DNA from 2 places in the Aerococcus vaginalis genome. Region 2 is predicted to be linked to the other one. Evidence: predicted binding sites of a transcription regulator. Region 2 holds the regulator's gene; the other holds the start of a gene.
What was found. The regulator CtsR, encoded in region 2, represses protease genes until heat stress. The targets are predictions, from matches to a motif close to TTGGTCAAAAAAGGTCAAANA.
Positions count from the first base shown of each region.

Region 1: ACWOEX_RS05625 (ATP-dependent Clp protease ATP-binding subunit) is a predicted target of CtsR. The motif match lies at 1,833-1,853, and genes of this name have one in related genera.

Region 1 covers NZ_JBSMYC010000004.1:98,070-101,499, forward strand. The annotation lists gene ACWOEX_RS05605 (hypothetical protein) at 6-203, shown strand; gene ACWOEX_RS05610 (PH domain-containing protein) at 346-708, shown strand; gene rplS (50S ribosomal protein L19) at 854-1,210, shown strand; gene ACWOEX_RS05620 (hypothetical protein) at 1,339-1,809, shown strand; gene ACWOEX_RS05625 (ATP-dependent Clp protease ATP-binding subunit) at 1,917-3,430, shown strand, end outside.
Region 2 covers NZ_JBSMYC010000003.1:141,281-144,710, forward strand. The annotation lists gene ACWOEX_RS04655 (ATP-dependent Clp protease ATP-binding subunit) at 1-1,348, opposite strand, end outside; gene ACWOEX_RS04660 (CtsR family transcriptional regulator) at 1,373-1,831, opposite strand; gene apf (aggregation-promoting factor) at 2,016-2,696, opposite strand; gene metK (methionine adenosyltransferase) at 3,097-3,430, shown strand, end outside.

The DNA of each region.
Region 1 (3,430 bases), on a different contig from region 2:
AATGTGTGCATGCGGTCTTCAGTGAAAAGAGCGATCATCGTGTACCGTATCATATATCTTATATGACAGCTGCATTCTTTGAACAAGTTATTAAGGATCAAGACATGCCAACCGCATGGCAAATAGTCCACGAAGATCTGGCTGAGAAATTTGGTAAACATCCTGAAAAACGCTTCCGTTATCATTTGGATAGCTTTGAATAAATTAGTCCATATATCGTGTGATAAAGACGAGCATTACGTGCTCGTCTTTTTTTATTCACAAAATATGTGAGTGGCGGTAGATAAAAGCGCTTAAACATGATATGATGGATGAAACGGTTGCAGACAATAATGGGGGGATCTCATGGCAGAAATTGTGAACTCGTGGTTATTCACGGATCATTTATCTGAAACACCACGAGAAATTACAGAACAACTGATTACTGGTGAAGAAGTCGTCGATGCGTTCAAGACGATACGTGATGTTGCAGCCTTTACGAATAAACGTTTAATTGTAATGGATGCTCAGGGGATTACTGGTAAAAAGAAGGAAATTTATTCTATTCCTTATCGCTCAATTATTATGTGGTCAACAGAAAATGCTGGAAAGGTTGACCTAAGTGCTGAAGTTGAGCTTTGGACACGTGTTGGGAATTTCAAATTAAATCTATCAAGGGGAATAGATGTGAGACGTTTCGATCGTCTCTTTGCGGAGATTTGTTTATAGGGAAATTCGTGATTTTCCCTTTACAGCTGGCTCAATTTTTGATACGATAATTCGGCGATATTCGGGTCGCAAATAACACGATACTCCGCTGTCAGATAGTAAAGTTAGTTCATCGGCAAGAGTATTAGTGGAGAGGAGAATCATAATGAGTCACAATCCGAAATTAATTGATGAGATCGCTTCTGAACAATTGCGTAGCGATATTCCAGAATTCCGTCCAGGGGATACTGTACGTGTTGATGCAAAAGTTGTCGAAGGTGATCGTGAACGTATCCAGGTATTCGAGGGTGTTGTTATTGCTCGTAAAGGTCAAGGTGTCAGCGAAACCTTCACTGTACGTAAAATGTCCAGTGGTGTAGGTGTTGAACGTACTTGGCCAGTACACACACCTCGTATCGCTAAGATCGAGGTTGTACGTTACGGTAAAGTTCGTCGTGCGAAATTGTACTACTTACGTAACCGTCGTGGTAAAGCTGCACGTATTGCAGAACGCCATCGTTAAAATTAGTTCGAAACTAATCAATCAAGTGTCGATGTCTTCGGATATCGGCGCTTTTTTTGTGCACTGAAACTAATCGAGTATGATAGCATAGATATAATGACAGACAGGAACTATTAGGAGGACTTTTTATGCGTCAAATTAAGCCATTGCTCGATGAATTATTCGAAAAACATCACGTCCCTGTAAAATATGAAGCCAATAAGAAGGGTGAACATACCTATTCTTGTGGTTATAATTTCTCTAAAGTAGCAAAAGATCCATTGATCTTTACGGTGTGGGCACAAGATTTTCAAGAAGATCAAGTAATGACGAACTATCAGATTACGTTTCGTCTGATTGCTAAGCTTGAAGATCCTACAAAGCGTGTGGAAGCATTAGAAGTGATCAACCGTTTCAATCAGACATTATCTGGTCCGTTCACGGTGATGCTCGACGACTACAATCAAATGTCCATGCGATTATTAGATGTGACATCTGCCGAAGCACAGGATATTAACCTAATCTACACATTAGTTCAATTCGGGCTGAAAATTGCTGGACAATTGTACATTGAATTCCAAAATGAATTGAATGGCAAAGATTTAAAAGCAGAAAATTAAGGTTTTATAAATTAATCAAAAGTGTTTTGACCTTTTCTGACTATCACAGTATACTGGTGATAGTGAAAAAGGTCATTTTTAATTACTGAGAGAAATGAGGGGATCAGATGGTCGAACCCAGATTCCAAATGACGACGAAGCTACAAGAGACGCTCGGTGAAGCGCAGCTAATCGCCCAGACACGGCATCATCAGGAGATTGCTGTGCCGCATTTTTTGCGCGTACTATTGACGCCCGATGAGGCCAATTATCAGTTGTTGGAAAGTATGGAAATTCCAATGACAGCGTTAGATCAAGAAATTAATAAAGAAATTGATGAGATTGCAACAGTTAGCGGTTCAAATATTACGTATGGTAATTCTATTTCAAGCTCATTAGCGGCATGGATCCAAGCAGGACAGGCACAAGCCGCTGAATTTCATGATGAATTTTTAGCAACGGATACATTGTTATTGGCGCTGTTTGCGTTGAATTATTTACCATTTACCAAGTGGCTCAAACAATATATCAGTGAAGAACAATTAAAGCATGCCATTGAAGAGATGAGAGGGGGAACGACTGTGACATCACCGAATGCTGAAGAGACTTATCAAGCGTTAGAGAAATACGGTGAAGATTTAACACAGAAAGTAAAGGATCAAGTACTCGATCCGATTATCGGACGGGATATTGAAATTCGCGATGTTATCCGTATTCTATCACGTAAATCTAAAAATAATCCGATTTTGATCGGTGATCCTGGTGTCGGTAAAACAGCCATCGTCGAAGGACTTGCTGAACGTATTATTCGCGGCGACGTGCCAAGCAATCTGAAGAATAAGCGTCTCATCTCGTTGGATATGGGCGCTTTGATTGCCGGGGCGAAATATCGTGGGGACTTCGAAGAACGTTTCAAAGCGGTACTCAACGAAGTGAAACAGGCCTCTGGTGATGTGATCCTCTTCATCGATGAGATTCATAATATTGTCGGTGCTGGCAAAGCAGAAGGTTCGATGGATGCTGGGAATTTACTCAAACCGATGCTTGCGCGTGGTGAACTCCATTGTATTGGTGCCACGACACGTGATGAATATCGTCAGTATTTTGAAAAGGACAAAGCGCTCGAGCGACGTTTCCAACGCGTAGCAGTTAATGAACCGACTGTTGAGGATACGATCAATATTTTGCGTGGATTGCGTGAGCGCTTCGAAGCCCATCATCATGTCAAAATCCATGATCAGGCACTCATCACAGCAGCGAAACTTTCGGATCGTTATATTATCGATCGTTTTCTACCAGATAAAGCGATTGATTTAGTCGATGAAGCTAGTGCTGAAATTCGTGTAGAAATGAATTCGATGCCGAAACCACTCGACACAGCAAAGCGCCAATTATTGAAATTACAAATTGAAGCGGCAGCACTCAAAGCGGAGGAAGATGCGCTTTCTCAGAAGCGTTTGACAATTGTCAATCAGGAAATCGCAGATACACAGGAAACGGTTAATGCGTTAACCACAAAGTGGGAGCAAGAAAAGCACGTCTTTGAGATTGTCCAAGAGAAACGTGAAGCGCTTGATCAAGCGAAACGTGATCTCGAACAAGCACAGACGAATTATGATTTAGAAACAGCTGCAAAGTTACA
Region 2 (3,430 bases):
GTGCGATAAAGGCTTTTTCTTTTTCGTCATTGAGAGCACGAATTTCGCGTTCGAGCTGGGCTTTTTCACCACGTACCGATGACTGTACACCTTCGTTCAATCGTTTAGTTGCGGCGGCTTCATCGATCACATCGATCGCAGAGTCCGGCAAGTAACGATCAGAAAGGTAGCGATGGCTCAACGTTGCAGCTGCTTGAATGGCTTCATCAGTAATCGTCACCTTGTGGAAGTCTTCGTACGCTTTACGGATCCCTTCGAGAATTTCCACCGTTTCCGATTCACTCGGTTCTTCTACCAATACTTTGGAGAAACGACGAGCGAGTGCGGAGTCTTTCTCGATGTATTTCTGGTATTCATTCAACGTCGTCGCACCGATCACCTGAACACTACCGCGAGCAAGCGCAGGTTTCATCAAGTTAGAGGCATCAATCGCTCCTTCTGCGCCACCTGCACCGATCATCGTATGCAATTCGTCGATGAAGAGAATTACTTCGCCATCCGTTTCGACTTCTTCGATCATTTTCTTCACACGATCTTCGAATTCGCCACGATATTTCGTTCCAGCAACCATCGATCCCATATCCAAAATCATGAGGCGCTTATTGGCGAGTGTATCCGGCACTTCACCATTCGCGATACGCTGTGCGACCGCTTCGACAATAGCGGTCTTACCGACGCCCGGCTCACCGACCAAGACTGGATTATTCTTCATACGACGGCTCAAAATCTGCATGAGACGACTAATTTCTTTGTCGCGTCCAACCACTGGATCTGCATCACCATGTGCCACACGTGCGGTCAAATCCTTCGCGATACTATCCAATAGTGGCGTCTTCGAATCACTCTTGTTGGACTGATTGCCATCGATATGTCCGCGCCCCTTCTTCATCAAGACGCTCGGGTTCACACCAATCATTCGGCAAATTTCGCGGTACACTTCCGCCAAGTCAACTTTGAGATTGCGCATAATACGAACGGCGAGCGTTTCTTCGCTGATTAATGCGAGTAAGATATGCTCCGTTCCAATCAACGTCGCATCTAACATCTGTGCGATCGTCTGTGCAATCACTAAAATCTTGCGTGTCTTCGGCGCATAATTCGGTTCCCCAAAGCGGTTCGTCGGGCTGGTAGATGTCCCATAACCGCTCAAGTAATCGAACTCTTCCACCATTTCCTGATAGCTTGGCAAGAATTTCTGCAATACTTCCTGTGCGACACTACCCTCTGCTTGGTAAAGGCCTAATAATAAATCTTCTGATTCAATGGTACGGTGATTAAATTGTTCAGCGACCTCAAACGCATGTTCCAATGCGGCTGTCGCTTTTTCAGTATAAACGTCGTGACTCATCCGACCACTCCTTATTCTTGTAGATTAACGGTATTTCAAACGCTCGATAATATGCTTCAAAATGATTGCACGCGCTTGATTCGGTCTATCGATGGATTGCACGATCGCATCGTCCACTGCGGCACGCATGATGAATGCTTGCTTCTCATCGATTAATTGCTTATGCGTCAGATTTTCGATCACAGCATTTGCATCTCTCAGAGAAATGCTGTCTTGGATCATCAAATTAATACGATCCAAATACTCTGCCTCATCGACAACTTGTAATTTCATAATGCGAATATAACCGCCACCACCGCGCTTACTCTCGACAGCATAGCCTTGTTTCGGGGTAAAGCGCGTATTAATTACGTAATTGATCTGCGACGGTACACATTCGAAACGATTCGCAATCTCACTGCGTCGAATCTCGACATCTGAAGCATCGCGCAAAACATCTTTTAGATAACTTTCGATAATATCAGATATATTCCGCTTTTGCATAATTCTCAACTCTTTCTATGAGATTGACTAACTTTGACTAATATCATTGTACCGTGTTTTTGTGACTGACGCAATTGTTTGAGATGCCATCAGTTAATGTAGAAACACGATCACTTAATAAAAAACAGCCCAAGCCAGAAAGCTTGGGCTGTTAGATTGTTCGTTAGTTATTAACGCTATCGGCTTAGTACCAACCGTTTGCGTTCCAGAATGCTAAGGCTGCATCCCATGAACCGTAACGACCAGCAACGTATTGATCAGCTACACGTTCTTGGTTAGCTGGTGAGAAGTCACCATTCAAGTAGCTTGCGTCTAATTGGTAACGACCGATGTAACGTCCGTTACGTGCGTCGTAAGAACCACCGGATTCACGACTAGCAATGATTTCTTTTGCGCTACCACCTTGAACTGGTGCTGCTTGAGGTGCTGGCGCAGGAGCTGGTGCAGCTTGTTGTACAGGTGCTGCTTCTTGTGCAGGTGCTTCCTGAACCGGTACAGTTTCAACGTGACCGTTTGCTTCCTTAACTTCTACAGAAGAAACTTTTTCGTTCGCATCGAAGTTGAACGTTAATTCGTTACCTGGGAAGATCAAGTTTGCGTTTTCGATGTTGTTGAATGCTGCCAACTGGTTAACGTCTACACCAGCAGCTTTAGCGATAACGCCTAAGGTGTCACCGTATTTGATAGTGTAAGTTTTGTTGCCGTCTTCTTTTTCTTGGAAGTCTGCTTTAACCTGTTCTACAGTACGTGCTTCCCAAGAGCTTGCTTCGCCGTTAGCCTGTGCATTGGCAACTTCACCGAAGTTCAATGCAATAACTGTAGACAATGCAACTGTTCCGCCAAGTAAAACCTTACGTAAATTCATGTTAAATAAAACTCCTTTTTCTTTTGCTATGATTCTAGATTTTCTGCACGTCATTTGCGTGCCTCTCATTTCGACAAAAAGTATACTATCACGGTCATTTGGGTTTGTGGGGAAATCTGGCGAACTGTCAATGACCTTTAACCACACTGTGAAAGTTGTTGTCTGTATGCAACGTTTTGCCGTTTTTTGTAATGTTTCTGTAACTTTTGTGATATTTCACGCTAATTTTTCTGTTTTTCCTTGTTTGTGCAACCTTTCTCAATCTGGATAAACTATTTTTTTCATACTACAATAGGTGTAATACATTCGGCGCGTCATCTAAAACCTAGCATTTCACAACCTAATTTATATGACAGCGCCGTTTTTACATCTCAATCATCTATATAAAGGAGGGCTACCATTGCCAACACATCTTTTTACTTCAGAATCTGTAACAGAAGGACATCCGGATAAAGTAGCTGACCAGATCAGCGATGCGATCCTCGATGCCATCCTCAAAGAAGATCCGAACGCACGTGTGGCGTGTGAAACGGTCGTTAATACCGGTCTCGTCTTCGTTTTCGGTGAATTATCAACGTCCGCCTATGTAGATATCCAAAGCATTGTGCGAGACACCATTCGCCGTATCGGTTATACTGATGACCTTTACGGTTTCGATGCCGACCACGTGGCTGTGATCGTCTCTCTCGATGAACAGTCCGGTGATATCGCACTCGGTGTGGACGACGCACTGG